Regions from separate parts of the Methylobacterium sp. CM6246 genome, predicted to be linked through region 1. Evidence: predicted binding sites of a transcription regulator. Region 1 holds the regulator's gene; the other holds the start of a gene.
The links. The regulator LexA, encoded in region 1, represses DNA repair genes until DNA is damaged. The targets are predictions, from matches to a motif close to TGTTCNNNNTGTGTTCNG.
Positions count from the first base shown of each region.

Region 1 (14,970 bases):
AAGGGCAAGGGCGTGCTCGGCCTCGACGGCGACGCGGCGGCCGTGGTGCTCGTCCCCGCCGACGGCGATCACGTCGCGGTGGTCAACACCGAGAAGCTGCTGCTGATCTTCCCGATCTCGGAGGTGGCCGAACTCTCCCGGGGCAAGGGCGTCCGGCTCCAGCGCTGCCGCAGCGGCGGCCTCACCGACGCGCACGCCTTCCGGCTGGCCGACGGTCTGCCCTGGCAGGACGGCTCACCCGAGGGGCGGCTCGCCAACGCGTCGGTTCTCGAGAAATGGCTGGGTCACCGCGGCGAGGTCGGCCTGATGATGGCGCGCAGCTTCCCGAAATTCGAGCGGTTCGGGCGGTGAGGGGCAGCATTATCGCTCGCGCACAAAAACCTCGTCGGCGGCCCAGAGATGCTGGGCCGCGTAGGCTCTGAACGGGCGCCATGCCTCGGCCCGGGCGAGGAGTGCGGCCGGGCTGGGACGGCCGGTGGCGGTCTCGAGGGCGCGGAGAAGGCCGATGTCGCCCACCGGCAGGGCGTCCGGCAGCTTGAGCGCCCGCATGGCGATGTACTGCGCGGTCCAGGGGCCGATCCCGCGGATCGCCGTGAAGCGCAGCACCGCATCCTCCAGGGTCCCGGCCGGGGCGAACAGGTCCGGGTTCGCGAGCGCGGCGGCCGCCAGCGCCCGGATCGCTGCGCCGCGGGCGCGGGGCATGTTCAGCGCGAGCGCCACGTCGGCCTCGACCAGTTGAAGCGGCGTCGGGAAGACATGGGTCAGGCTGCCCGCCGGCTCTGCCAGCGGCGTCCCGAATGCGGCGACCAGCTTTCCGGCGAGCCGGATCGCGGCCTGAACCGAGACCTGCTGGCCGAGGATCGCCCGGCATCCGGTCTCGAACGGGTCCCACGCGCCGGGCAGCCGCAATCCTGGCCGGGCCGCCACGAGTCCGGCCAGGGTAGGGTCTCGGGACAGGCAGGCCGCGATCGCGGCCGGATCGGCGTCGCAATCGAACAGGCGGCGCAGGCGCTCGGCGACCTCGATCCCGGACGTGACGTCGAGGCCCTGGAGCGTCGCGTCCAGGCCGGCATCGCCGAACGCGACCGCGACGATGCCGAGCCGTCCGCCGATGCAGACCGTGCGTGCGTAGCATTGCGCGCCGGGCTCGGCCGCTTCGACCCCAAGGATGGCTCGCTTCGCCAGGAAGGCGCGGATCGACGGCCAATCATAGGGTTGCCGACAAGGGATGCGGAGCGTGACGACCGCCCCGCTGGCCAGGACCGGCCAAAGCGAGAGGGGCGGCCCTTCGGCCGCCCCCGGTGTCGCTTCGGGTTCGATGGCTCGGCTCAGCCGCGCTCGTCGACCGGCACGTAGTCGCGCTGCGCCGGGCCGACATAGAGCTGGCGCGGACGGCCGATCTTCTGCATCGGGTCCTCGATCATCTCGGCCCATTGCGCGATCCAGCCGACGGTGCGCGCCACCGCGAACAGCACAGTGAACATGTCGGTCGGGAAACCCATCGCCTTGAGCGTGATGCCCGAATAGAAATCGATGTTCGGGTAGAGCTTCTTCTCGATGAAGTACTCGTCCTTGAGGGCGATCTGCTCCAGTTCCATGGCGACGTGGAGCAGCGGATCCTCCGTCTTGCCGAGTTCCTTGAGGACCTGGTGCGTGGTGCTCTGCATGATCCGGGCGCGCGGATCGTAGTTCTTATAGACCCGGTGGCCGAAGCCCATGAGGCGGAACGGGTCGTTCTTGTCCTTGGCCTTCGCGACGTACTTGCCGACGTTCTCGGGCGTGCCAATCTCCATCAGCATCTTCAGCGCCGCCTCGTTGGCGCCGCCATGGGCCGGCCCCCATAGGCACGCGATGCCGGCCGCGATGCAGGCGAACGGGTTCGCGCCGGACGAACCGGCGAGCCGCACGGTCGAGGTCGAGGCGTTCTGCTCGTGATCGGCGTGCAGGATGAAGATCTTGTCGAGGGCTTTCGCGAAGACCGGATTGACTTCGTAATCCTCGCACGGAACCGCGTAACACATCCGCAGGAAGTTCGAGGTATAGTCCAGATCGTTCTTCGGATACACGAAGGGCTGGCCGATAGAGTACTTGTAGGCCATCGCGGCCAGCGTCGGCATCTTGGCGATCATGCGGATCGACGCGATCAGCCGCTGGCTCTCGTCGGTGATGTCGGTCGAGTCGTGGTAGAAGGCCGAGAGCGCGCCGACGGAGGCGACCATCACGGCCATGGGGTGGGCGTCACGCCGGAAGCCGGTGAAGAACCGGTTCATCTGGTCGTGCACCATGGTGTGGCGCGTGACCCGATAGTCGAAATCGGCCTTCTGGGCGGCGGTCGGCAGCGTACCGAACAGCATCAGGTAGCAGGTCTCGAGGAAGTCGCCCTTCTCGGCGAGTTGCTCGATCGGGTAGCCGCGATAGAGCAGCACGCCCTCATCGCCGTCGATGTAGGTGATCTTCGATTCGCACGAGGCCGTCGAGGTGAAGCCCGGATCGAAGGTGAAGGCGCCGGTCTTGGCGTAGAGCTTGCCGATGTCGATGACGTCCGGGCCGATCGTGCCGGACTTGACCGGCAGTTCGATCTCCTTGCCGTCCACGGTGATGGTGCTGGATGCGCTCATGGAACGTGGACCCTTCTCTGGCGACGTGGCGGATGCCGGCCTCGGGCTGCCCGAGTCGACCCCGGGGCCGGAGCACGCCGCGCGTCATGTTGCGGGTGCTCACAGGCCATGGGTTACCCAAACGGCAGTGCAGCAGCAACGGGGTCGGTGACAACCGACCGCCATCGCCAAGCAAAATCCGGTACCAAGCGAAATCCGGGCCGAGGCGCGCAGTTCCTTCCCGCCCGCTCAGCCCTGCGGCACCTGATCGGCGAGGCGCGCCAGGGTCTCGGATCGTCCGAGCACCGCCATCACGTCGAACAGGGGCGGGGAGGTGGTGCGGCCGGTGAGTGCGGCCCGCAGGGGCTGGGCCACCTGCCCAAGCTTGCACCCGGCTGTCTCCGCATACTGACGCACCGCACCCTCGGTCGCCGCCGCGCTCCACTCGGGCAGCGACTGGAGATCCGGCAGCACCCCAGCCAGACGCGCCCGGCCCTCGTCGGACAGGAGCGTCCGGGCCTTGTCGTCGAGCACCAGGGGACGCTGGGCGGTGAGGTAATAGGCGCTGTCGAGCAGTTCGATCAGTGTCTTGGCCCGCTCTTTCAGGCCCGGCATGGCCTGGATCAGCTGGTCCTTGAGGGCTGGCTGGAGCGTCGCCGGGAGGCCGCGCTCCGGGCCGACGTTCGGCAGGATCGTCTCGAGCGCGCCGACCAGATCCGCATCGGCGCTGCCTCGGATGTAGAGTCCGTTGAGGTTGGCGAGCTTGGCGAAGTCGAACCGCGCCGCCGAGCGCCCCACTGCGCGGAGATCGAAGGCCGTGATCATCTCGTCGGTGGAGAACACCTCCTGGTCGCCGTGGCTCCAGCCCAGGCGCACGAGGTAGTTGCGCAGCGCCTCCGGCAGGTAGCCGAGGTCGCGGTAGGCCTCGACCCCGAGCGCCCCGTGGCGCTTCGACAGCTTCGCCCCGTCGGCGCCGTGGATCAGCGGGATATGGGCCATCCTGGGGATGTCCCAGCCGAGCGCAGAGAAGATCTGGCTCTGCCGGGCCGCGTTGGTGAGGTGGTCGTCGCCGCGGATGACCTGGGTGACGCCCATGTCGTGGTCGTCGACCACGACGGCGAGCATGTAGGTCGGCGTCCCGTCCGAGCGCAGCAGGACGAGGTCGTCGAGATCGCGGTTGGCCCAGGTCACCCGCCCCTGCACGGCATCCTCGACCACCGTCTCGCCCTCGATGGGCGCTCGCAGCCGGATCACCGGCCTGACCCCGGCAGGAGCCTCGGACGGGTCGCGATCGCGCCACCGCCCGTCGTAGCGCGGGGCCCGGCCCTCGGCTCGGGCGGTCTCCCGCATCTGCGTCAGTTCCTCCGCGGAGGCGTAGCAATGGTAGGCGCGGCCGGCGGCCAGGAGCTCCTCGGCGACCGCGCGATGGCGCTCGGCGCGGGCGAACTGGAAGACCACGTCCCCGTCCCAATCGAGGCCGAGCCAGGACAGGCCGTCGAGGATCGCGTCGATCGCGCCCTTGGTCGAGCGTTCCCGGTCGGTATCCTCGATGCGCAGCAGCATCTTGCCGCCGGTGTGGCGGGCGTACAGCCAATTGAACAGCGCCGTGCGGGCACCGCCGATATGGAGGTATCCGGTGGGCGAGGGGGCGAAGCGCGTGACGACGGCTGAGGACATCGGGCCGATATGTTCGGGGGCGAAGGGCGACGGGGCGGTGCAGGGCGTCAGGGCGGCGCCCGTCGCACGGCGTGGCGCCCGTAGCACGAAGCGTCCGCTGTAGCACGGGCCGATGGGTGCGTTAAGAATCCCCGGCCGGGACTTGAGTCGTCCGGCACGGGGCGGGGCGGATGCGGCGGATCGGCGCGAGGCTGGCGGGCGGCGCGGTGGCGCTGGCCGGCACGCGCCCGGTGTCGATGCCGGCGCTCCGCGGCTGGCTCGCCGATGGGCTCACCCGGGAGGTCGAGCAGCGCCGCCTGTTCCCGTGGCTGGCGGTGGCGTTCGGCGCCGGGATCCTGGTCTTCTTCGGGTGTGCCGACGGGACGCCGTTCCTCGCCGCCCCCTTGGCCGGAGCGGCGCTCGCCCTCGCGCCGGCGCCGTTCCTGGGTGCGCGGCCGGGGGCACTCGCCCTTTGCCTGGCGCTGACAGCCGGCTTCCTGGGCTTCGCGGCGGCGACCTGGCGGGTCTCGCAGGTGGCGGCGCCGATCCTCACCCGCACTACAATCGGGCCGCTGACCGGGATGATCGAGGGGCTGGACGAGCGCGAGGTCGGCGCCCGGCTGGTGATCAGGGTCGAGAGCTTCGCCGGGCTCGAACCCGCTTTGAGGCCGCTTCGGGTGCGGGTCTCGTTCCGGAAGGCGCCATCCCTGCGGCCCGGGGACTTCATCGCCGCGACGGCAAGGTTGCTGCCGCCGCCCGAGGCGGCACGACCGGGCGGCTACGATTTCGCCCGGGATGCCTACTTTCAGGGACTCGGCGCGGTAGGCTCGCTGATCGGGGCGATCACGGTTCGAGAGCCGCCCACCCCGCCGCCTCTGCGCCTGCGACTGGCAGCCTTGCTGGACGAGGCCCGCAACGCGCTGACACGCCGGATCGCGCAGGCCGAGGGCGGGCAAGCGGGGGCCGTGGCGGCGGCCCTGGTCACGGGCAAGCGCGGCCTGATCGGACCGGCCGCCAACGATGCGCTCCGGGCGGCGGGCATCTATCACGTCGTTTCCATCTCGGGCCTCCACATGGTGCTGGCCGCCGGCGTGGTGTTCTGGCTGGTGCGGGCCGTCTTGGCGCTGGTGCCGTATTGCGCGCTGGTCTGGCCGATCAAGAAGATCGCCGCCGGGTTCGCGATGCTGGGCGTCACCGCCTATTGCGCGTTCTCGGGCTGGGACATCGCCGCCGAGCGCTCGCTGATCATGACGCTGATCATGCTCGGCGCGATCCTGGTCGACCGGCCGGCGCTGTCCATGCGCAACCTCGCGCTGGCCGCCCTGATAGCATTGGCGCGGGAACCTGAGGGCCTGCTCGGACCGAGCTTCCAGATGTCGTTCGGGGCGGTGGCCGGGCTGATCGCCTGCGCGCGGCTCATCGACGGACGCCTGTTCCAGCGTCCCGGGGCGGGGCGGATCGAACGGTTCGTCGGCACCGGCCTCTCGGCCGTGACAGGCACCCTCGCGACGACCCTGGTGGCACAGGTCGCGACGGCGCCGTTCGTGACCTACCATTTCCAGACGGTCCAGCCGTTCGGGCTGATCGGCAACGCCCTGACCCTGCCGCTGGTCTCCCTGGTCGTGATGCCGGCGGCGGTGATCGGGATCCTGGCCTATCCCTTCGCCCTGGACCGGCCGATCTGGTGGCTGATGGGACAGGCGGTGGGCGGCATGCTGGCGATCTCCGAATGGATCGCCGGCTTCAATCGGGCCGTCCTGGTGCTGCCGGCCTTCGGCACCGGCGCGCTGATGCTGCTGGCGGCAGGGCTGCTGCTGGCGACGCTGCCGGTATCGCGGCTGCGCTGGCTGGCCCTGCCGCCCGCACTGCTCGGGCTCGGCCTCGCCGTCGTTCCGGAGCGATTCGACCTGTACGTCGACCGGCAGGGCGGTGGTGCGGCCGTGCGTGGACCGGACGGAGTCCTGTGGGCCCTCGGCAATCCTTCGGCCTTCGTGATGGAGCAGTGGCTGAAAGCGGATGGCGACGGGCGATCGGCGAAGGCGGTGATCCAGGCTTCGTCGGCTGTCGGACGGTGCGACCGGCTCGGCTGCACCGCAAGCCTGCCGGACGGCCGCGCCGTCGCCCTGGTCCGCGACCGGCGCGCCTTCACGGAGGACTGCGCCCGGGCGGCCCTGCTGATCTCGCGGCTCGCGGCGCCGCCCACCTGCACGGGGCCGCTGGTGATCGACCGCCGGGTGCTCGCCGAACGAGGCGCCGTCGCGCTCCGGGCCGACCGGAATGGCTTCACGGCACGCTATACCCGCGACACGGGCCGTACCGTGCCTTGGCGGGCATCACCGGCTTCGCGGCCGTCGCCTGTCCCACAACCGAAAGTGGTAACGCCCTCCGAGCCGATCCCGGCCGAGGCCGACGTCGCCGGTTCCGAGGCCGCGCCCGGCGACGCGCCGGCCGAACCCCTTCAGTAGCGGCGGACGAGGCTGACGAGCCGGCCCTGGATCTGGACCCGGTCGGGCCCGAGCACGCGGGTCTCGTAGGCCGGGTTGGCGGCCTCCAGGGCGATCGAGGAGCCCCGGCGGCGGAGCCGCTTGAGCGTCGCCTCCTCGTCGTCGATCAGCGCCACGATGATGTCGCCGGTATTGGCCGTATCCTGCTTGCGGATCACCACGAGGTCACCGTCCAGGATGCCGGCATCGACCATCGAGTCGCCGCGGACCTCGAGGGCGTAATGCTCGCCGCCGGCCAGGAAGTCCGGCGACATGGTGATGGCGTGGCTCTGGTTCTGGATCGCCGAGACCGGCGTACCGGCCGCGATCCGGCCCATCACGGGGATCGAGATGGCGCGGCCGCCGTCGTCGATCATCCGGGCGGTCGCCGGCTGCGCCGGCAGCTTGGACTTCCCGCCCTCGACCACGCTCGGGGTGAAGCGGCGGGGCTCCGCGGGTGGAGCAGCCGCCTGGGACAGGCTCTCGGGGATGCGGATCACCTCGATGGCGCGCGCCCGGTTCGGCAAGCGGCGCAGGAAGCCGCGCTCCTCGAGGGCCGTGATCAGCCGGTGGATGCCCGATTTGGACTTCAGATCGAGGGCGTCCTTCATCTCGTCGAACGAGGGCGGGACGCCACATTCCTGCATGCGGCTCTGGATGAAACGCAGGAGGTCCAGCTGCTTGCGCGTGAGCATCGACGGGGGACTCGCGGCTTGGAGGACCGCTTCGATGCGGTCGCGGAAACAAATCACGAACACGTTAAACGTTCCGCAAGTGTTCCGCAAGCGTGATCGGCCGAGCTTGATCGATCGGCGATGTGCGGATGCGGCCGTTGTGTGCCGTGACGCGGTCGCTCCGCCATGGCAGAACCGGTCTGGCCGGATCGGCACGAACCCGGGCCAGCCTCGGTGACCCGAATCGCCGCAATGGTCCATAGGCTGGGACGGTCAGAGTGGCGCGGCGGGCCGCTCACGTCTGCCCACGGCACCTTGCCCGGACGACAGACATAGATCGCATGGACGCCGCATCATCCGACATCGCCGAGACCTGCAGCCGCGTGAAGCGCCTGAGAGTGGCGACCGCGGCCGCCCATGATCAGCTTGATCGGCGCATCATGGCGGCAAAGCCGTTCGCGAGCCTGGAGCGCTACGCGCTGTTCCTCCAGATCCAGTACAGGTTCCATGCGGTCGTCGATCGAGTCTATCGCGATGGCGCGTTCGCCCATGTCCTGCCCGATCTCGACGGCAGGCGCCGACTGCCCTTGATCCAGCAGGATCTGCGCGATGTCGGAGCGCCCGTCCCTGACGGCGCGTCCGAGGAACATCCCGGGACGATCGAACCGGCGCAGGGATTGGGCTGGCTCTACGTCGCCGAGGGCTCGAATCTCGGGGCGGCCATCCTGCTCAAGGAGGCCCGGGCGCTCGGCCTGTCGGAAACCCACGGTGCGCGCCATCTTGCCGGACATCCCGAAGGACGCGGGTTGCATTGGCGGCTTTTCACGGCCGCCCTCGACCGGGTCGAACTCCGGGAGGCCGGGGAGCAACGCGTCGCCGCGGGGGCGACGGAGGCGTTCCAGTTCGTGCGTCGGCTGGTCGGGGACGTCTTCGAGGACTGACGGCGCCGCCACCCGGTCGGATCGTTCCGCCGTCCTGGCGCAGCAACAAAGCCTGTCACGCGCGCCGTCCACCGCCGAGTCGAGCGATGACCGGTCGCGGACGCCTGGAACGGCATCTCGGGCGACAAACGAATTGACTGGGCAAGCGGCGCCGTTTCAATGCGCCGAGGTGCTTGCCCCGGTCGGCGGGGCAGGCGGATCGTCCCGGCGGCTTCGAGACTGGGCTGGAATTGGGCTTGGGATGACGAGGATGCGACGCGCGGCTCTTCTGCCCATCGGTGCCGGGGCCGTCGGCTTGGCGCTGGCCGGCTGCACCACCGGGTTCTCGTATATCTCGCGCAACTACGTGGCGCTCACCCCGCAGGTGGTCACCATCGGCTGCAAGGAGCCCTACGAGGTCTACGACAACCGGCAGGTGCGCCGGATGCTCGTCGTCTCGAACGCCCTGCGCGAGTACACCGGCTGCAATCTCAGCGAGGTGCGGATCGATCCCGATCCGGCCGCGACCCGGGTGAAGCGCTTCCGCACCGCCGCCCGCGCCTATCTCGACGAGACCGTGCGGGAGGATTGCCGGATCACCGGCGAGACGGTGTTCGATCCGCAGAAGAGCGAATTCACCTACGCCTGCGACGCGCCGATCGAGAAGCGGGGCACGGTGGTGCCGCGCCTGCCGGGCCGCAATCCGGGCTTCATCCAACAATGATCTGAGCCGCCCGCGCCGGCCCCGAGACCGCCCGGTCAGGCGCCCGGCTTGGGGAAGGTGCGCTCGGCCGCATCGCCGGCCGCCGCCAGCAGGGCGCGGGCGAAGGCTCGGGCCTCCGCCCGGTCCAGCACGATCGCCGCGGTGACCGGGCCGCCGCCGAGGTCGGCGAGGGCGAGTTCGAGCCGTACCCCGTCCGGCATGGCGCTCGCCTGGAGGCTCCAGCCGCCCCCCCGATCCGTGCTCTCCGTCATGACATCCCTCCCGGCTGCCGGACCCGAGACAACGCCGCAGGCTCCGGCCGGAACGGCCCTGGCCCGGGACTGTTCCCGCGTCGCGCCGCACCCGACTTCCCTGCCCCGCGGATCCGAGTTCCTCAAGAGCGCCGGCCCGACCGTGGCGATCGCCGGGGTCGGCGCCCTCGACGGGGTCGGCCTGCTCCGGAGCGATTGACGCCGGCGCCTCGATGATGTCTCCCCCGGGCGACCTGACACGGGGAGTCGCGAAACATGCAAGAGATCTGGTTCCGCACCGGCGAGGCCACCGTCCTGGCCGCCGACGGGCAGTACACCGACGCCATGCCCGAGGTGCTGATCGGCTCGGTACGGGGACCGGTGGGTCAGGCCTTCGCGTCGATGATGGGGCAGGTCCAGGGCCACACCCGGATGTTCGTGGTGCGCGACCTCAACCAGCTCGTGCGCCCCGCCACGATGATGACCACCAAGGCGACGATCCACACGGCCGAGTATGTCGAGCTGCTCGGCGGCGTCGTCCAGGCCGCCACCGGCGACGCGATCGTGGATTGCATCATCGAGGGCGTGCTGCCCAAGGACGGTCTCGACGAGCTGTGCATGATCATCATGATCTGGCTCGACCCGCGCTGCGCGGAGGACGACAACCTCGACCGCAAGGACCTGTACCGCACCAACTACGAGGCGACGAAGCTCGCCATCGCCCGGGCCCTCAAGGGCGAGCCGACCGTGGACGAGCTGATCGCCAACCGGAAGACCGTGAAGCATTACGCGCTTGAGGACGTGATCGAGTATTGATCAGCGCGGCGGGATGCGCCCCACCGAGCACAGGGTGCGCATCGCGCTGCTGCCGGGATCGGTGTAGCAGGAGGCGGACCAGCCGTTCTGCTGGATGAACGACTTGCGGCGGTCCGACAGGGCGGTCCGGTAGGCGTCGGCGATGATCGGCTCGACCCGCGCGGCCGGCTCGCCGACCAGGATCTCCGAGGCCGCCGCGAGGTCGCGGAAGAAGGCCGCCGAGGGAGCGGGCTCCGCGGAGGTCGCCTGCACGATCGGCTCGGCCCGGCAGGTCACGTCGAACTTGATCGGACCGGCCAGGCGGATGTCGATGCTCGGCCCGGCGCGCTTGCCGACCTTGCCGCCGATCGCCCCGGCGATCTGCTGGGCGAGGTCGTCACACGGCTCCGCCCGGGCGGCGAGGGGCAGGCCGGCCAGGGCCGCGAGGAATGTGGCCAGGAGCGGGCGGGCGACGCGGAAGCTTGACATGGCCGGCACTCTACGCGCCGGGCCGGAGGTGTCGAGGGCGGCGTTCACTGCCGCATCTGGGCGAAGCTCTTGAGCAGGGCCGGGGCGAGGCGCATCCCGGTCGGCACCAGCTCGGCCGGCGGCGGCCGGCGGACGCAATCCTCGAGGTAGGCCAGGGATTCCTCCAGGACCGCTCCGGTGAACGGCTTGGCGATCACCGCCGTGGCGCCCTCCAGATCGTCCGAGAGGGCCCGGGCGTTGGCGGTCATGAAGGCGGCCGTGATGCCGCCGATGGCGCGCACCGCGTGCGCCACGTCCACGCCCGAGGAATCATCGCCGAGGCGCAGGTCGATCAGCACCAGTTCGGGCCGGGTTTCGTGGACGAGGGCGATCGCCTCTGCCGCCGTCATGGCGGTGCCCACGACGCGATAGCCGGCCTCCTCCAGCATCATCTCGATCTGCATCAGGATCAGGGCCTCGTCCTCGACGACGAGGATCCGCATCGGCTCGCTCATCTGGCCTCCGGACCGGTAGCCAATTCGCGGGGCAGGCGAACGTTGACGATCGTGCCCGGGTCGTTCGCCTGCCAGGCGATGCTGGCATTGAGCTGGCGGCAGAGGGTGCCGATCAGCCGCTTGCCGAACGAGCGCTGCTCCATGACCTGCACGGGCATGCCGACGCCGTCGTCGGCGATCTTGATGGTGAAGTGGCGGTCGTCCGGCGCCACCGTCACGGAGAGCCGGCCGGCGCGGTGGTCCGGGAAGGCGTGCTTGAGGGCGTTGGTGATCAGCTCGTTCATCATCAGCGCCACCGGCGGGGCCTTTGTCACCGGGATCTCCACGGTTTCCAGATCCAGGTGCAGGCGGATCCGGTCGGTCCCGGAACCGCGGATCAGGTCGGTGGCGAGGTCGCGGGCGAACTCGGCCACGTCGAACCGCTCGACGTTGTTGGACTGGTAGAGCCTGCGGTGGACCGTGCCGAGGGCCTCCACCCGGGTCAGCATGGATTCCATCGCGGCGCGGGCGGCGGGATCGGTGATCGCCCGCGTCTGCATGGCCAGGAGGGCCGCGATCATCTGGAGGTTGTTCTTGACCCGATGATCGACCTCGTGGACCAGCATGGTCTGCGTGGCCAGGGCCTCGGTGAGGTCGCGGGTCCGGCGGGCGACCTCGGCCTCGAAATGGTCCTTCTCCTTCTGCACCTGCAGGTGCGCGTCGACGCGATCGGTGACGTCGAGCTGCGAGGCGAAGAAGAACAGCACCTCGCCGGCCTCGTTGGCGACGGGGCTGAGATACAGGGCGTTCCAGAACGGCGCCCCGTCCTTGCGATAGTTCAGGACGTCGATCGCGATGTCGCGCTGGGCCGCCACGGCCTCCCGGATCAGCGCCACGGCGCCCCGGTCGGTGTCGGGCCCCTGGAGGAAGCGGCAGTTGCGGCCGAGCACATCCTGGCGGTCATAGCCGCTCATCCGCAGGAACGCGTCGTTGGCGAAGACGATCGGGTTGTCGGGCAGGCGCGGATTGGTCACGATCATCGCCATCCGCGTGGCACGGACCGCGGCGGCGAACGGATCGCCCTTGCCGTGTTCGGCATCGAGCCGGTCCGTCAGATGCCAAGCGTCGGGCTGTTCCATCGAATCGACTCTTTCATGCCCGGCGTTCGTGACCTCCGGCAATCGGCTGGGCCTGCGCGGTCGCAGTGCCGAACGCTCAACGGCCAATCAGAAGATTGGGTTCAGCCCAGTCTCACTTTGATTCTGGAATCGACCAGACAGGATGCCGCACGGGTGGGCCCCGGTCCGGTTTTGCGGGCGCGCCGGCCACGCGACCGCCCGACAGGCCTCATCGTCCCCGCGCGCCTGGTGCGCCGGGGGCATGGCCCAAGAAGATTCAGCACGCTGGACGCGGGACGCCGCGGGAACCCAGGTGTCGGCCAAGTTACGCGCGGGATCCAATCCCCGCGGCGACCCGCGGCATCGGCCGGGCATGGTCCCCGGCCGGTGCCGTCTGTCTCGTCGCGATGTCTGTGCGACGCCCCGATCCCCGCGACTCCGTGTTAGCGGTCACTGCCCATGGCGCCCAAGCCGCAATCGCAGCCGAGACGCCCCCGGAACCCGCATCACCGCCGTGGCCTTCCACCCGACATCCGCCTCGTAGTGGGCGGGTCCGCAGGTTTCTGAGGGTCACGCCCAGATCCGGGTCGCCGCGGGGGCATTTCCGCACCCCGCCGGGCAGACTACCGCCCGATCTTCACGCCCGCATCCGAGACACGCCCTGCATCGGCACGCCGCCCGGGGCGATGGCGGCTGAGAGCCACCGACGCGGGCATCGCCCCATCCCCCGAGCCCGCCGGTCAGCCACCGGACGGACCCCCGAGGAGCGCCGTGGAGTCACCCCCACACCGCCGAAGGACAGGTGACGGCTAATGAGCACAAAATAGGAACATTGTCAAGAGGCAGCGTGGCGGTCGATGGGTCTGCGTCTTCATGCGCCGAGACGGGATCCGACGTTTGGTGCCGTCCGTAACGGCTGGGGAGCAGTCGGTCCGCCCGAGGCTGCGGTCGACGAGGGGCGGACGTTCGAAGACCTGTATCTCCCGCCTGACGGCTGTACTTCTCTGCCCGCCGTAAACTGCTGATATCGGGCGAGCGCGGTAGGAGAGTCGTCTCCTTTACAACGCGCGCATTTGCGTCTCTCCTACGCCCCGTACTCGCCGACGACGGTCAATAACAAACGGGGATGCCAACCCCGGACCATGGGGAGGAGGCAATGCTGGATCAGGGATCAACCCACCGAGAGTGGGCCGATCTGATCACGGAGGGGATCGCCGAAGCGGCGTATGCCCGGGAGGATTATGCACGACGAAGATCCGTCGACGAGGCACGGCACCGAACCCTAGCGCTTGGCCGCATCGTTCAGACGGACATCATCCCGCGGATGATGCTGGTCGATCGCGGCGAGAGGGAGGTCCGGTCGGACGTCCTGCCGAAGCTGGAAGCGGAAACGGTCGCGGGCTTCACGGACCTGATCCTCGGGCACGACGTCACGGCCCTCATGGACGCCTTCACCGCCCTGACGGCCAAGGGATATTCCGTCGACGACCTGTTCCTCGACCTGTTGGCACCTTCGGCGGCCCTGCTGGGGCGCATGTGGGACGACGATCTGTGCGACTTCATCGAGGTCACGGCCGGCCTCGCCCAACTCCAGTTCCTGTTGGCCACGTTCCGCACGGACGGAGGCGTCGCGCCCTACGATAGCGGGCGCCGCATCCTCCTGATGGGAGCACCGGGCGAACTTCACACCTTCGGCTTGGCCATCGTCGAACAGTTCATGCGGAAGGCCGGCTGGCATGCGGATAGCGGGCTTGCCTCCAGCCCCCAGGAGATCGCCGATCTCGTCGCTTCGGAGCGGTTCGGCGTCGTGGGTCTGACGCTGAGCCGGGAGAGCCATCTCGATCAACTCGCCGCCTCGATCCAGGCGGTACGACGGGCGTCGCTCAACCCCTCGATCGGCGTCATGGTCGGGGGACCCGTCTTCCTGGAGCATCCCGAATACGTCGAACGGGTCGGCGCCGATGCCTCGGCGGTCGATGCACCCACCGCGGTTCTGCTCGCGCAGAGATTGCTCACATCCGCCTTCGAGCCTGTGAACGACCGAACGTAGATCTCTCTACCGATCCGAACCAATCCGACGGCCCGATAGGATCCAGCAGCCATGTCTGTCGTTCAGCTCATCTATGCCTCACGCCCCTTTGGGTTTGACCAAGCGATGCTCAACGGCATCCTATCGCAATCGCGGCGATGCAACGCGCGAGATGGGATCACTGGCGCCCTCATCTGTAGGGCCGATGTCTACATGCAGTTGTTGGAGGGCTCGGCCGAAGCGCTGGATGACACCTATGCTCGGATCTTGCGGGACGACCGGCATTTGGAGATCAGGCGATTGTCCTATCACACTGTGACGGACCGATTATTCCCGCGCTGGGCCATGCGTGACGATCCGGCCCGATCTTGGATGTGGTCACAAGCTGAAGTCGCGAACGGCGCGATAGACCGGGCCACTCCTGTGCAAGCATTGAAAGTCTTCGAGCGGCTTGCGGCCGAACGCGGCGACGCGCTTCGCGACTCATGAACCGCTGAGCGATCCGCAACGTATGAGTCTCGACCGGATTGGACCGGCGCCGCCCCGCATATGCGGGCGCGGGTCCGATTGAGGTCGCGGCTTGATTACAGTGTCACACATCAAGCGAGCTTACTCATGTTCGACGAATACGGCATCCCGCGCGGCGTCGAGTTAGACGAAGCTGCGCTGCCCAAACTCTACCATTTTGTCTATTGCAGTCGTGCCGCCGAGGGCGTTGACGACGCCGAAGTCTGCCGCATCGTCGAGACGGCCCAGCGCAACAATTTCGAACACGGCATCAC
Region 1 is NZ_JBTXKY010000001.1:2,937,420-2,952,389, forward strand. Features, by position in the region: gene parC (DNA topoisomerase IV subunit A) at 1-351, shown strand, start outside; gene ACYQPG_RS14460 (DNA-3-methyladenine glycosylase family protein) at 361-1,434, opposite strand; gene gltA (citrate synthase) at 1,329-2,618, opposite strand; gene gltX (glutamate--tRNA ligase) at 2,847-4,274, opposite strand; gene ACYQPG_RS14475 (ComEC/Rec2 family competence protein) at 4,445-6,718, shown strand; gene lexA (transcriptional repressor LexA) at 6,712-7,431, opposite strand; gene ACYQPG_RS14485 (biliverdin-producing heme oxygenase) at 7,752-8,351, shown strand; gene ACYQPG_RS14490 (hypothetical protein) at 8,602-9,054, shown strand; gene ACYQPG_RS14495 (hypothetical protein) at 9,090-9,305, opposite strand; gene ACYQPG_RS14500 (hypothetical protein) at 9,304-9,504, shown strand; gene fae (formaldehyde-activating enzyme) at 9,561-10,100, shown strand; gene ACYQPG_RS14510 (hypothetical protein) at 10,101-10,568, opposite strand; gene ACYQPG_RS14515 (response regulator) at 10,613-11,062, opposite strand; gene ACYQPG_RS14520 (histidine kinase dimerization/phosphoacceptor domain -containing protein) at 11,059-12,180, opposite strand; gene ACYQPG_RS14525 (cobalamin B12-binding domain-containing protein) at 13,484-14,209, shown strand; gene ACYQPG_RS14530 (BLUF domain-containing protein) at 14,261-14,677, shown strand; gene ACYQPG_RS14535 (BLUF domain-containing protein) at 14,804-14,970, shown strand, end outside.

Region 2 (14,970 bases), 500 kb from region 1:
GTCACAATGCCTTCACGGGCGCGCCGCACAGGCGGGCGCCCGGACCGGCCGGTGCCGGAGTCCGGCTCAGGCGACCGGCGGCTCCAGCAGCCGGTGCAGGTGGACTACGAAGTAGCGCGTCTGCGCGCTGTCGACGGTAGCCTGTGCCTTGGCCCGCCAGGCGGCCTGCGCGGTGGCGTAGTCCGGGAAGATGCCGACGATGTCGAGGCCCTTGATGTCCCGGAACCGGACGCCGTCGAGGTCCTGCAACTCACCACCGAAGACCAGATGGAGCTTCTGATCGTTATCGATCGCCGTCGCCATGACCTCTCCTCTCGATGTCCCGCCCGCGGCGCTCGCAGATGGCAGCCGCCCGGTCAAGCCCGAATGTCCGTCCCCGCCCCATCACACAACCGGGAGCTGGCGTGCCCCGGGACGGCACCATCGCCGGTTCCCGACCCGGCCTCCACTGGGAGCTGCTGACGGAACCCGGGCGCGGCGACGCGGCAGGTACGAAACCGGCCCGCGTCCATGCTAGGGGCGAGGCATGACACGCATGCTACTCCGCGTCGCCGCCCTCGCGCTCGGGCTCTGCGCCGTGCCGGCGCTGGGACAGCCGGCGGCCAAGGCGCCGGCTCGCGCGGGCCAGGATCGGACTGGCCAAGATCGGACTGGCCAAGATCGGGCGAGCCAAGATCGGACTGGGCACGACAAGGCCGCCTCGGACAGGAAGAATGCCGGGCCAGCGGGCGGACATCTGATCGGCTGCCCGTCCCTGGCGAACTACCGGATGCTGATGCACGACGGCGCCCCCGCGGCGGCGGCCGTGCTGGCCGACCCCAAGGCGGACCATCTCGGCTGCACCCTGATGTCGCGCGCCGACATCACCGGCCTGGCCGACCGGGTGTCCCTGGGTGGGCGGAACTACGAGTGCGCCGGCGTGCCGGGGACCACGGCCTGCCACTGGATGGAGGCGGGGGCGGCCGGTCGCCCCGCTCCGGCGAGCCCGGCGGGGCGCTGACCGGCCGCCTCAGCGCAGATGACCGCTCGCGCGAAGGTCCCGCTCGACGGCCTCGTGGACAGTCTGGAGAGGGTTGTCGTTGATGGCGGCCGGCGGGTGCAGCGGCTTCATCGGGCCGGGCCTCGGATCGTGGTCGAGCCGGATCGCGGGCACGTCGGCCGCGCGCGACGGCCACCGGGCGGCGAGCCTGCGCAGGGCCGCCTGGGCGCCCGGCGGGAGGAGCGGAAGGACCTTGTCGATCATGGCATGCGGGACGGTGCGGACCAGCGCGGGAGAACCCGGCGCGTCGGGCGGGCCCCCGGGGAAACGGGCCGGCGGATCCGCCGTTCCGTTTTCGAGCCGGACGGGGCGATTCGGGTTGGGGGACCGGCGCCTCATCGGCGGCCCGGGCCGAGGCGCGACAGGTCGGGCAGGAACGCGGGATCGGTCAGGGCGGCGGCCAGCACCGCGAGCAGCCCGAGATGCAGGCCCGCCGCGAGCGGGAGGCCCTGGACCGACCAGAGCCCGATCGCGCCCGCCGCCATGAGCGGCGGCCCGACGACGTAGATCGGCGTGCGCCATGGGCCGGCGGGCCGGGCGAGGCGCCAGAAGCAGCCCACGAAGGCCGCCAGCGCGAAGCCACCCTTCATCAATGCCATGAAGCGGAGCACCCGCACGAGATCGGGATCGACGGCCGTGCCGGGCCCCCGCGCCGCGATGGCGGCGGCGCCCAGGACGGCCAGGGCCGTCAGCAGGCCGAGCAGGCCCCGCGCGCGGCCGGAGGCGAAATCGAGGATTTGGTCGGCCGCAGCCGGTCGGCCGACCCGTTCTCCGGCCGTATCCCGGACGGCGGATCCCGGCCCGAACCAACGGTCCCCGCGTCCGCGGGGACGTGTTCCGAACGCCGGCAGCCAGCGTTCGGGACGATGCTCCAGGCCCTGCATCGCAGTCTCCTCCAGGGCGCACGGCCGGCTGGGCGATTCCGGGACCGGGTTCTCGGTCCGGGCGCATCCGCCCCCGCGCATTTCGCTCAGAAGTCGTATAACCGCTTTGGATTCTCGACAAGGATCCTGTCACGGGTGGCGCGCTCGGGCACCCAGGTGGCGAGCAGGTCGAGCAGGCGCCCGTCATCGATGTCCTGCGCGGGCGCGAGGTCCGTGGGCTTGCGGCCGGGCTTGGGCGTGCTGTCCGGATGCGGCCAGTCGCTGCCCCAGACCAGCCGCTCCGGGTTCGCCGCCACGAGGGCCCGGGCCAGCGGGGCCACGTCGGGATAGTCGGGCGCCCGGGTCGAGGCGCGGTAGGCGCCCGACAGCTTCACCCAGGCCTTTCCACCGCGCACGAGGTCGAGCACGTCGCCGAAGCCCGGCTGGTCGGGGCCGAGGGCCGCCTGCGCGCCGGCGAAGTGGTCGAACACCACCGGCACCGGCAGGGCGGCCAGCTGCGGCTTCAGCGGGCCGATCACCGACAGGCGGGCATAGACCTGGAGGTGCCAGGGCCGCTGCCCGATCTGCTGGACGGCGCTCTCCAGAGCCTTGGCCGAGGCCGCCGGATCGAACACGCCGGCCTGCTCCAGGTTGACCCGGATCCCGCGGATGCCGGCTTGGGCCAGCGCGTCGAGCTCGGCTGGGGTGGTCCCGGGCCCGATCACCGCAACGCCGCGGGCGCGCTTCGGGCCGAGCAGGCGCAGACCGTCGAGGGTGGCGGCGTTGTCGGTGCCGTAGACGCTGGGCGTCACGATCACGACCCGGTCGAGCTTGAGCGCGTGCTGGAGCGCGAGCAGGCTCTCGGGCGGATCGACCGGCGGGGTGTAGCCGCGCCCCGCCCAGAACGGGAACCTGGCCGGATCGGGGATGACGTGGACGTGGCAGTCGCAGGCCCCCGGTGGGACCTCGAACGAGACCGGGCTCCTGGCGGTCGGCGCGGTGGCCTGTCCCGCGGCCCGGGCCGCCGTGTCGGTCAGGGCGAGGCCGTTGGCGAGGGCGAGGGCGAGCGTTTGCCGGCGTGACAGCATGGCGGGTCTCCTCCGGATTTTTGGGCGAACTTCTGCGAGCGCCTCATCCGGATCGGACCACCCTGGCGCGAGTCGCGCAAGCCGGTCCGGTGTCAAAGAGCCCACGACGACCGCCGACAGGGACGGGAGCGCAGGCGCTTGGGCGCAGTGTCGAGCGCAGCCACGGTGACGGCGGCCCTGGCCGCGATCGCAGCGGACGATTGCCGATCCGCGCGCCGGTGGGCGGCGGAGTTTCGCGGAAGCGGATTTGGCGGAAGCGGATGTCCGCCTAAGCGAGTGGATTAACATTTTCACCGCAATACCTTAGCAAACTCGCTTTACTAACTACCCACATTTCGACCCATGACGAGGAAGTGGCTGCCAACGGACGGTAGAGGATGGTATCGGACGATGCTGATCGCTGTGCTAAACTCACGATGATGCCGAACTTTCGGCTACCTTGCCGCGCGACCACTGAATGAAGATCTGCGTCGCCCATCACCGCGGCCCCAGCTCTTGCGCGCTCGCGCACCACTTGGCGCTGTTCTGATTGCCACCACAAGATCTCCGAGAGCGCGCGCGGCAGATCCTGCGGCGGCGTCTTCGCCTTTGACCGGCAAACCTCAAACCTCGGCTCCATACCGACCCATTACGCGTCGCTCAGCATCATCCCTCCTCAAATTGGAAGAACAAAGTGCACATAACGCTAGATGATTCATACGACGACAGAACCTAGAATGACGCTTGACGACTGAGGCGGTGGGCTAATCACCAGCCATACGAAGGCGCATGTCCAAATGTCCCCCAAAAAACGCCATAGTAAATTGGAAAGAAAATCGACAGAAACTCGAAATCAAGCGGTATTCGAATTTAATCAAGCGCTAGCGTTAGGAATGTCGGCAATTGAGGCCAGCAATAAAATTAAAGCACCATTATCTTCTATATACCGTTGGAGGAGTCACCTAGACATATCGAAAATTCAAGGCGCCAAAGATAGCGTGCGCCGAAAAATTAATTTATCTATTCCGGTTCTTTCTAATACCGAGTCTCACAATCAATTCGAACAGCTCGAGGCAGCCTTCACTATACTGATTTGGCACAGATGGCCAACCGTGCAGCAGAATTTCGATTATGCAATGATGGTATGCGTTGTTACATACTTTATTTTAGCTTATAGGGTCAACAAAATAAGCGAGCTCCCAGATGAATGCTCTCAATTTGTCCTAAAACATCTCAGGCTCGATATTTTAAGTAAGATCTGTAGCGTTTCAGCATTCGAATTGCCGATTTTTGAGCTTCATAACAACGCTGAGCATCCGTACAATGACATGGACTTAGCCGCTGACATTGCCTGGTTTTTCCTTTCTTACCAACCAAATGAAAATAACCCGAGACTGAATGCCAGTCTAAGCAAAGCTCATTTTGCCTCACAGAATAGGATATTTAGGTATAATTCACGCAATGCACCTTCCAGTTTTAGAAAAAAATGGCACGCGTACGGCGCGGCTTCACCTTTTTATTATGTAGAGAGATACCATCAGGGCGTTGAATTCTTTATCGACCCTTCGAGTCCAGTTTTTCACGAAGAAATCGACGAGTTGCTGAGCGATCCGTTGAGACTTCGGATACATCTAGGCAAGTGCCTTAGCGTAGTTGAGCTTCTGCGCGTCAAGCTTGACCCTCGTGCACTCTCAGCGATCTCGTTCCCGGATTTTCCGCCCGGCCTTGAACCGGTGCCAGTATCCCCCCCTCCACTCCCTATTGAGACAAACGGCATTTTGAAGGGCTACACGAAGCTACAAAACTCTTTTAACGACAGCGAGTTAGAAGATATCTGAGAAGTAACCTCCCCAGGCACCTGCGTGGCAGCACCTACCTTTCTCCTCGTACCGAGCCCCTCAGTCGCTCGGACAACAGGAGCACTAGATGTGACAGCACTTGCTAAAACTCGATCAGATCTGCTGCCGGATGGATTTCCTGCCACTGGCTTCTTGAGACTAGTGGACATACTGGCCCCCAGGGGCCCACTTCCAATCGGCAAGTCCACTTGGTGGGCCGGTGTAGCGGCAGGGCGGTTTCCAGTGCCGATCAAGCTCGGGCCGCGCACAACAGTTTGGCGCGTGGAAGATCTTCGCGCCCTAGTCGCATCTCAGCTCACGCGAAACTGAGTTCTCCGGTAACGGCGCTGCAGAGCCGTCCTCTACCGCACGGCAATCAAGAATATCAGTAGCAACGACTATAGTTGTGGCCATAGCAGCTGCGGCAACCGTTTGCGCCACTACCAAGCTCATCACCGCGCAGGCAGACAAAATTCCTACTCCTGAGACGAAATTTGGATCGATTATATAAAGATGGGTGAACCTATGAAAAAGTCAGCAAAGCAGCCACCCCTCCCCAAGAAGAATGAGGGGTTAAAGCTAGGATCAAATCGGCCGCCCTTGTCTCGTGCCAAAAAGGCCCGGAAGCGATTCTTGGCTAGCGAGAAAAGCCATGAAACGAATAAAATCGACGTCGCTGAAGAAATCCTTGGTATCGCACTGCAATACACCAGCGACAATTCAGCCTATCAAACGTTCTGTCAGCGAGCGTTCTTCAAGAATTTGGCAAACAATCCGGGAAGGCGGCTGGACCTAAACGATATTGCAAATACGGTCAGTCAGTATGTTTGCAAAGCAACGATCCGGAGAAGAAAAAGAGAGGCTTATAAGATCGGTCGGGTTGTCGACTCTTGCCTACTCGAAAAAATTGAACCCTGGGAGTTCAAAGACTTTATCGCTGGTCACGGCAGTTTCACGAAAGCCTACAAGTACTCAGTAGCGAAGCACTCACGCTCTGCCGAAACAAACGAGGCTACAGCATCAAGCTCCGATATCGAGACCGAAAATAACGACAACTCCCAAGATCAGGCTGGACCCTCGACCGATGACGATATGCTGAAGCGCGATGAAGTTGCCAATCAAACTGTGCAAGACGAGAAACAAACGTCGAACCGTAAGAAGCCAAAGTGGCCAAAGTCCGAGCGATCCTTGAACTCTCAAGCTACAAACGACGAAGATTTTGCCGCCGTAATGGCTGTGGAGGTGGAGGAAGATGTGTGGGTCCGACTTAGGCGGAGAGCTTTCGATGGGGACTACGTCGACCTCTGCATCAAGGAGGTTTTACCCGGTCATGCCGTAAAGGCGACGAGAAGGCTAGCCGAAGACTAATCGGCCGGTCGGGAAAAAATAGGCGTGGCGGCCCTGACCGCCACGCCCGCACCGCGAGCTATGAAACATCTGATCACTCCGAATCGATCCTTGGCGCTCAAGCGTGATTGACGCTCGCGAGCGTCGATCATGGCGAGCTGAACGCAGTAGCACGCGTCCTCAGATCACCAGATCATCAGGCGGCCGGATACCGCGAACCTGTTCTTCAGGCCGTCGCTGCAAATTTCTCCACGCGATTGCGTTAATCCTTTAAGTACACATCACACCATCGATAGGCTTCATCATGCCAGCAGCTAGCCAACAACTACCCTCAACAGCGCTTTTGAAGCCTCAGACAACGATTTCACCAAAACGACCCCCTCGCCGACCCACCCGCGCTGAAACTCTGCCTGCCATTCGCGATCGGGCTACTTTCATTGAGGCTCATACCGTTCAAGCCAAACTCCTGAAGAACTACCTCGAATGCCCCCAGAAGGGTTACGTGCGCCTGCCCAGTGCGATCACGCGCGAATTAGACCTACGACGGAAGCGTGAGCTCTACGCCAACAATGCTTGGTCGCGCATCGCCTTTGCGGATACCGTTGTGCCTTGCGTTCTCGCCCATGTAGGCGTTCAGGCTGGTCCTGTGTCTCTCGTCACTCTCGCCATCGCTGACCACACCGTCGCCCTTGCTGAAGCGAAGGATTTCGATTGTCGCCGGGTGAAGGGGCTGACCCGCCAAGCCCTGAGAGGCATCCCCTTCGTTGGTATGATCGAGGCGGCGCTCTACCGGAACTTCGGCTGTGATGGTCCACAGATTGGCGACTTCGTTTCCTGGCACGCACACGTTCTGACGTGGGGGGCGAGCCGCAAGGCGATCAACGATGCCGTCAAGCAGATTCGGCGCAGTCGCTCGGCTCTCATCCCAGATCGCAATTGCATCCACGTGAAGCAGCTCACGCCAACATCGCTCGGCGGCAAGCTGTACTATGTGCTGAAGGGTCCACAGAAAGAGTACCGAGTCTATTCGCGGGGCGAGCGGATCGATCCTGAAACCGGCGAGGTGCTTGGCCCGGTGTACCGCCAATCGAAACGTCCCCTGCGTACTGGTGAACGCGCCCGCCTGTGCTACGCCTTTGAAGATCGCTTGCTCGACCAGCTGCTGTTTGGAAACCTTGAGGGCACCGAACTTGTAAGGTCGATCCGGCATGAGGCTTTGAAGCCGTTTCGGGCCTGGGAGAAGCGGCAGCGCTGATTTCGAGGCTGAGCAAGCGGCGTCGGAGGAGGGGGCATCCATGGGCCGGCGCTGACCGCTGCGGCGTAGCAGTGGGTTTGCGCACTCCGCTGAAGCATCAATCCGTCGGAGTTGGCTCACGAAGTGGCGGGTGGCCTTCCCACAGTAATTGACGCCCTGAGCGTCAATCGTCCTCTGTTCCCGCGATGCAGGGTCCGCAGAATATCAACCGCACGGCCTTTTTGCGGGTTGGCTCACATACCCGGGGGCCGACCGGGTTCGACACCCGGGCCTGGCGAATCAAGAAGGATTGGCTCCGCACCGGTCCGCGGGTTCGCCAGCTCGACGTGATGGCTGGCCTCACCTTTGACGGGCTGCTGTTCGGCAACCGCGAGGGCACCGTGCTTGCCAACGCGCTCCGGGATGAGGCGCTGAAGCCGTTCCGGGTCTGGGAGAAGCGTCGGTCTTAAGTATCGGGGCTGAAGGGCTACAGGGGGGGGGGCGATGTCGCTGTCCTCGCCGGCGACGCGTTTGCCATCGATAGGTCCGAGATCCACACCGCCGGCCGATGCCCGTCCATCATCTCCCGCGCGCATCTCGCTCGCGATGTCGCCTACGTCGTCGAAACGAGCGATGATCCCGTACCCTGGCGTTTGCAGCTCTGGCTGCGATCGATGTTCGCCCTGGCCGAGCACGCCACCGACTTGACCACCTCGACGCTGGCCGCCCAGCGCAGGAGCCTAGATCCGCAGCTGGGCGCCATCCTCGCCACGCCGAGCGGCTGCGACCTGACCCGCAACCTGCAGGCCAAGAGCGGCCGGGCTCGCATCGGCTCTTGGTGTTCCTCGCCCACCCCGGCGCGGTCGAACCAATTAACAACGGTTCAGAGAGGCTGCTGCGTCCGTCCGTGGTCCAGCGGAAGGTCATCAACGGCTACCGCGCGATGTGAGCCGCCGAGGGCGAAGCTGCCATCCGCACCGTCGTCGATACCGCCTTCCTCACAGGCCGCAGTCCCTTCGGCACCATCCTCAAAACCGTCGGCACCTGAACCCCGCAATCACACGGGTGAGTAATTACGTGCGGTCGATGATCATGACTTATAAATCAAACCTATCACAAAAATTTGATCAAGTCACACCCGGATCCTGGCGATCAAGTATGGACGTTATTGGACGAACTACATCCCTTCCAAAGATTTGACACCAACAAAATACGTCCGCTTGTATTGGCCTCTATAATCTGGAGGTATCTTATGACCGACTTCAAAACGTATTTATCTCGCCACGAATCATTCGAAATCTGCCGGCGAGCAGCCAATCGCACCATAGAGCGCTTGGCAAAAAACAGGGGCCGAGCGGCTCAAGGGATCCTTGAGCGCCTGAAAAGCTGCCGAAAGGGCAGCCGATGCTTTTCTGGGGTTTGCCCTGTATGCGCACGACGATATCGGCTGCGACTCCTTCCGCAAGCAGAGCATATCCTCAGGGAGGATAATCCATGGGTCCAATTGTGGTGGACTCCGCCCAGTGCGTTAGTAGCGAAAGGCCTGCTCGTCGATTTTGATCTTGGAGAGCTGCTCGATCATCAAAAACAAGTTTTGCTCGAAGCGATACCAGGTACCGTCGCAATCGGTGGTATCGACGTTTCCCTCGGCATCAGAGATAGAGTAGCTGCACTATGGCGGATTTCAAGCTGTGTGCTTATCCCCGGCCCGATCACTCAAGATAATATCGGCCGGCTCACCCATACGTTTCGACCCGGTAGCACCTCCTGTCACTCGTTCAGTATTGAACCGGTGCTAAATCAACCTCATATGCTTTCTTACCTCTTCAAGCACCGCATCTTCGCTCGAACTTACGACCAACATACGTCAGCCGAGAGACGGCCGAAATTCAATACCTTACATCCGTCTTTCGCCGACGAGGCAGATGTATTCCAAGAAAGATGGCCCTTGTGGAACCGGTTACTCCTTCACAATGTGAGCGCGGGCAAGGATCCTCATCGGCCTACGTTGCGCCGGCTCATCTAACCGGAACGTGCCTGCACTTGGTGGGACTCAGCCCCGCCAAGTGCTTGGCGCACAAGTCCGATCCAGGAAATTTTGCCCTTGGCTTTGCCCCATCCGTGCGTTTGACACAGATCCATTCGATTGCCCAATCGTAACTGGAAGAAGCTCCTTCGCTCTAGATAGTTGGGCAAGAGGGCGTTGCGGCTTCTCACTCAGCGCGATTGCGCGCGAACCCTTTTTAGAACAAAATACGAACAGGCTGCCATGTGCAGCGGGCGCCTCCGCGGGCAGTGAGATGTCATCTCCGAGTTCCAGCCGCACGCTGTTCTTCTTCGAGAAGCCCTCGGCCATGCGGCAGCTGCAGCGCTTCTTCCGCTCACCGAACACCGTTTGCGTGGCCGCCGAGGGGCACCTGCTATCGGCCGAGGAGCCGGGTAGCATCCGGCCCGAGTGGAAGCCATGGCGCTTCGAGGCGCTGCCCATCAAGCTCGCCACGATCCCGGTCAGCTGCGGCACCAATCGGTCCGGCCAGTCGCACGAGCCGAAGATCGCCGCCATCCGACAGGCGCTGAGCGGCGTCGAGCGCGTGATCATCGCGACCGATCCCGGGCGAGAGGGCTCCATGATCGCCTGGGAGGTGCTGGAGCACCTGGGCTGGCGCGGCCGCGTCGACCGGCTCAAGCTCGGCGCGCTCGACGACGTCTCGATCCGGCGCGCCTTCGCGGCCCTGGCCAAGGAGCCGGGCTCAGGCGAGCGCGACTACGCCGCCTACCTCGAAGCGCTGTGCAGGCAGTACGAGGATTATCACCTCGGCCTGAACGGCACGCGGGCCATCTCGCTGCGCCTGCGCCCACCCGCGTTCCGAGAGCCTTGGCGCTTCGGTGGCGTTCAGACGCCCACCCTCGCCATCCTGGCCGACCTGGAAGAGCGTATCCGTTCCTTCGTGCCGCAGGACTTCTTCAAGGTTGCCCTGCACCTCGGCACCCAGTCCGGTGCCGAACTGACCCTATGGCATGCCTCCAAGGAGCGGATCTTCGACGCAGCGGTCGCTGAGACGATCCGAGCGGCCGCCGCGACATGGTCGGGTCCCCTGGCGGTCGAGCACAAGGACGTACGCCGCGCACCGCCTCGGCTGTTCTCCAAGGACACCTTGGCGCGGCGCTGCGCCAAGCGATTCGGCTGGGACCCTCAGCAGACGGCCGGACTCGCTCAGGAGCTGTACGATCAGGGTTACTTCAGCTACCCGCGTACTGAGTCCGAGTACCTGCCGGAAGGGCAGGCGGGTGATGCCGCCGCGATCGTTGCCGCCATCGCGACCGTGTTGACCGACGTGCGCGACGTCAGTCCGGGAGGCGAGGTGCCTCTGATCCGACGCGGGGCGAAGGGGCACTACGTCAAGGACCCGGGCGAGCACCATGCCATCGTGCCCCTGCGCAAGGTGCCGGAACGCAGCCGCCTCTCCGCCGATCAGTTCCGGTTGTGGGGGCTCGTCGCGAACGCGTACCTCGCCGCCCACCTGCCCGACGGCATCGACGCCCGTACGAGCGTCACGGCCGAGGTCGGGACGCCGCTGGGCGCGAAGCGGTTTGCCATTTCAGGCAGCCTCATCCGCGTCCCGGGCTGGCGTGCGATCTACGGCAGCGAGGCCGAACTTGAAGCGGACGTGGTGCCCGGCAAGGCCAAGCGCGAGGCGGAGGCCACGTCCGCGCGCCTGCCACTGGTGAACGACGGGGAGGGCGCAACGGCCACGAGCGCAGATGTTGCCACCGCGATGACCGAGCCGCCGCGGCGGATCACCCGAGGCGAGCTGCCGGTGGTGATGGGCCGGTTGATTGATCAGGTGGATGATTCGGCGGTCAAGCGCGCCCTGGAGAACCCGGTCAATCCGAACGAACCCAAGGGCCTCGGCACGGCCGCCACGCGCGACACGATCCTGCCCAAGCTGCTGAAGAGCCGCTACATCACGCTGGCCAATGGCAAGGACCCGGCTATCGAAGTGACCGAGGTTGGGCTGGCCTTCATGACGGCGGTGCGGCGCGTGTTTCCGGCCTACGGCGACCCAGTCGGACGCGCCCTGTTCGAGGCGGAACTGGCCGAGATCGGTCGCGCGGCCACACGGGCCGAGGCCGTCGAGCGGGCCAACGCCTTCCGGCAACGCACGCTCGCGCGCCTCGATGAGCTGATCGCCGCGATCTCGAACTCGCCCGTCGTCAGCCTCGATTCAAGCCTGATTCCGCCCAGTCAGGCCGACAATCGGCCGCCGACGCCGGCCATGGTGTCGTTCGCGGTGAGCTTGGCCGAGCGGAAGGGCGTGAAGCTGCCACGCGGCTGCAAGAGCAGCATCAGCGTCTGCCGCGCTTTCCTCGACACCCATGGCGGGCCACGCGCACCTCAGGAGGGTGACGCCGGCCAAACTGGCGACCGACGCATCCCGAGTGCAGCGATGCTCAAGTACGCACGCAGCCTGGCCGAGCAACGTGGCATCCCCTGCCCATCGGAGGCTGAGACCGACTTTGACGCGTGCCGGCGCTTTCTCGACGCGCACGCCGCACGGCCGCAGCGTGAAGCGGGAACGCCCAGTTCCGGCACAACTAAAGCTGGAGAGCCTGCCCCCCGTGGAAAGCGGCGGGGTAGAGCGGTGCAGGCGCCGAGGCAGACAACTGCGCGACGGCGCGACTGAAGCGAGCGGTTGAATATTGCGCATGGAAGCGGACTCAAGACGCCACGGCGAGGCGCGTGAAGCTCACCGCACTCGCAAACCCTGCAAAGGCCGCCCCGAGCCCCATCGCCAAGGCTGGACCATGCGCTTCCGCGATCGCGAAGCACGCCGCGACGAGGGCGGCGCCCAGGGTTTGACCGAGCAGCCGCGCCGTGGCGACGATGCCGCTCGCACCGCCTGATCGGTTAGCTGGTGCGCTCGTCATGATGGCGCGCAGGTTCGGGGCCTGGAAGAAACCGAACCCGGCCCCGCAGATCGCCATCCGCCAGATGATGTTCGGGACGCTGGGGTCCGCGGGCAGCAGCGCGAGCAGCCCCATGCCGAGCGCGAGGCCGGCGAGCCCGATCCCGCCGAGCAGGCCGGGCGCATAGCGGTCCGAGAGGCGGCCGGCTACCGGCGCCATCAGCGCGACCACCACTGGCCAGGGCGTCATCAGAAAACCGGTCTCGACCTGCGAGCGGCCGAGCGTGTGCTGGAACAGGAACGGCAGCGAGACGAAGGCGAGCCCCTGCGCTGCGAAGGAGCATACAGCGGTCAGGGCCGACAACGCGAACAGCGGGCGCATTAGGAGATCAGCGGCCAGCATCGGCGCCGGGTGCCCGGCCTGGCGACGCAGGAGCAGGGTGAAGCAGGCGAGCGCGCCACTGATCTCTAGGAGGATGCGCCAAGGCGGCCCCTCGTGTGCGGCCTCGCCCAACCCGAGCACGAGGAGCGCGAACGCAGCGGCGTTGAGCAGCGCGCCGGCAACGTCAAAGCTGTGCCCGGAACGTCCGGTCTCCGGCAGCGCGGTCCAGGCCAGGGCGAGGGCGCCGAGGCCGATCGGCACGTTGACGGCGAACAACCAGGGCCATGGCGCCGCCAGCAAAATCAGCGATGCCACGGTCGGACCGACTGCGAAGCCGACGCCGACGACGAAGGCGTTGAGCCCAACCCCGCGGCCGAGCTGATGCGCGGGATAGATGAAACGGATCAGCGCGATGTTGACCGCCATCAGTGCGCTTGCCCCAATCCCCTGGAGCACGCGCGCAGCGACGAGTGTCGGCAGTGACCAAGCCAGGGCGCAGACGAGTGAGGCGCCGGTAAACAGCACGAGGCCAGCGACGTAGATCCGCCGCTGCCCAACGATCTCGCCAAGCGCCGCGATCGGCAGCAGCGTCGCCACGACCGCGAGTTGGTAGGCGTTCACGATCCAGACCGAGGCGCTAGGATCGACCCCAAGGTCAGCGGCGATGGTCGGCAGCGCCGTGTTGGCGATGGCGGTGTCGAGCGTGGCGAGTGCCACCCCGGTGAGCACCGGGGCCATGGCCCGGCCGCGCTGGCCCGGCGGTAGCCCATCGCGAGCTATCGCGGTTGGCCTCAGGGTTGTGACAGACATTCGGACTGAAGGTCTCGCGTTTCGAACCGACCTCGGACTGCGCGCCCTTCCGCAGCTTGGCAATCTCGCAGCATCATCACCCATGTGCGAGGCGGTGCCGCCATCGCCGCGCCGGAATGGAGGTGTCGAGCCCGCGGCTGGGGTGCTCCATGCCATCGGGTCGACACCTCCATTCCGGCGCGGCGATGGCGGCTGGAATTCGGCGCTCGATACTCACTCGCGAGGTTTGCAACGGGTGGTGAGGAGCAGAAGTTGGGTCCACGCCCAGAAGCGGACCTTCGGCTTTGCGCCCATAGCGGGCATTCGCTCGCTTCTCGCGGTGTCTTCAAAGCGGACCTGACCTCACAATGAGCTAACTTCTCATCGCCGTACTTCGGCCTGTCCCGTGCTTAGCGGAATGTAGGAGGCGGTTATACCGATCCACAGCATGCCCTGCGCCAAAGCGGAACTGCTCAGTCTCCTCAGGGGTACAGGACAGGATTGAAGATTGCCACCGCAGCGACGTCTGTATGTCGGGACCTCGATTGTGTGCCGATGTTGGATGCGCCGGCGGTGATTCCGTCCGACACATCGTCAGCCGAGCTGCGTGGGGGCTACTGGGCGTAGGGACGCCGCTCACAGCTCAGGAACCGTTCGACTCCGAGGACCTCGGCCGGATCGTTGTTCAGGAAGCGATGGAAATCGCCCTGACTGTCGGGAGATCCGGCGATCGCCCGCAGGCTATCCCACTCCTCCGACGCCTGTACCGAACCTTGGCTGTCACCCCGGCGCATGGTCGATGGCGAACATCCGAAGCTGCGACGGAACAGACGGTTGAAGTGGGATACGTCCGAGAACCCGCATTCCGTGGCGACCTCCGTGATGGTCTGCGGCGAGTTCGCAAGGAGCCAGCGTCCATAGAGGACGCGAAGGTCCCGCGAGTATTCCTGAACGCTCTTGCCAACGAGCTTACGGAAGACCCGTTCGAGCTGTCGCTTCGAGAGTCCTACGGTCTGCGCGATTTTCTCGACGCGCTGAGGCGTGCTGAGATGCTGCTCAATCAGCAGCATCGCCCGGCGAACCCGGTTGTCCTCGACGATCCCGGCACTCGGCGGCTGGGGCTGAGCCCCGGCCGCGGGACGGGCCCGGTCGGTGACCATAATATGCAAGCTCTTCTGCGCATGTCCCGGACCAAGGTGCCGATCGATGAGCCAAGCCCCGAGATCCAGGCTGGCGAGACCGCCCGCGCAGGTGATGATCGGGCCATCCTCCACGAAGAGTTGGTCCGCGACTGGGATCACATCGTCATGCCGCGCAACGAGATCGGTGAAGTGGTACCAGCTGACGCAGCAGCGGCGGCCGCGCATTAACCCCGCCTCGGCCAAAGCGATGCCGCCGGTGCAGATGCCGATGAGGCGCACCCCGGCAGAATGAGCCTCTCGCATAAATGCGAGGGATCGGGAGTTATAGGGCTCCCGGTCGAGCAGCCCGCCCACGACGACAA
Region 2 is NZ_JBTXKY010000001.1:3,438,813-3,453,782, forward strand. Features, by position in the region: gene ACYQPG_RS16920 (DUF4170 domain-containing protein) at 67-303, opposite strand; gene ACYQPG_RS16925 (hypothetical protein) at 527-1,000, shown strand; gene ACYQPG_RS16930 (hypothetical protein) at 1,010-1,243, opposite strand; gene ACYQPG_RS16935 (hypothetical protein) at 1,375-1,923, opposite strand; gene ACYQPG_RS16940 (amidohydrolase family protein) at 2,010-2,990, opposite strand; gene ACYQPG_RS16945 (hypothetical protein) at 3,767-4,807, shown strand; gene ACYQPG_RS16950 (hypothetical protein) at 5,441-6,175, shown strand; gene ACYQPG_RS16955 (hypothetical protein) at 6,657-7,409, shown strand; gene ACYQPG_RS16960 (hypothetical protein) at 7,595-7,858, shown strand; partial or broken gene ACYQPG_RS16965 (IS66 family transposase) at 7,979-8,436, shown strand; gene ACYQPG_RS16970 (type IA DNA topoisomerase) at 9,689-12,073, shown strand; gene ACYQPG_RS16975 (MFS transporter) at 12,108-13,487, opposite strand; gene ACYQPG_RS16980 (GlxA family transcriptional regulator) at 14,081-14,970, opposite strand, start outside.
Region 2: the regulator LexA is predicted to act here: its motif matches at 9,633-9,650, upstream of ACYQPG_RS16970 (type IA DNA topoisomerase).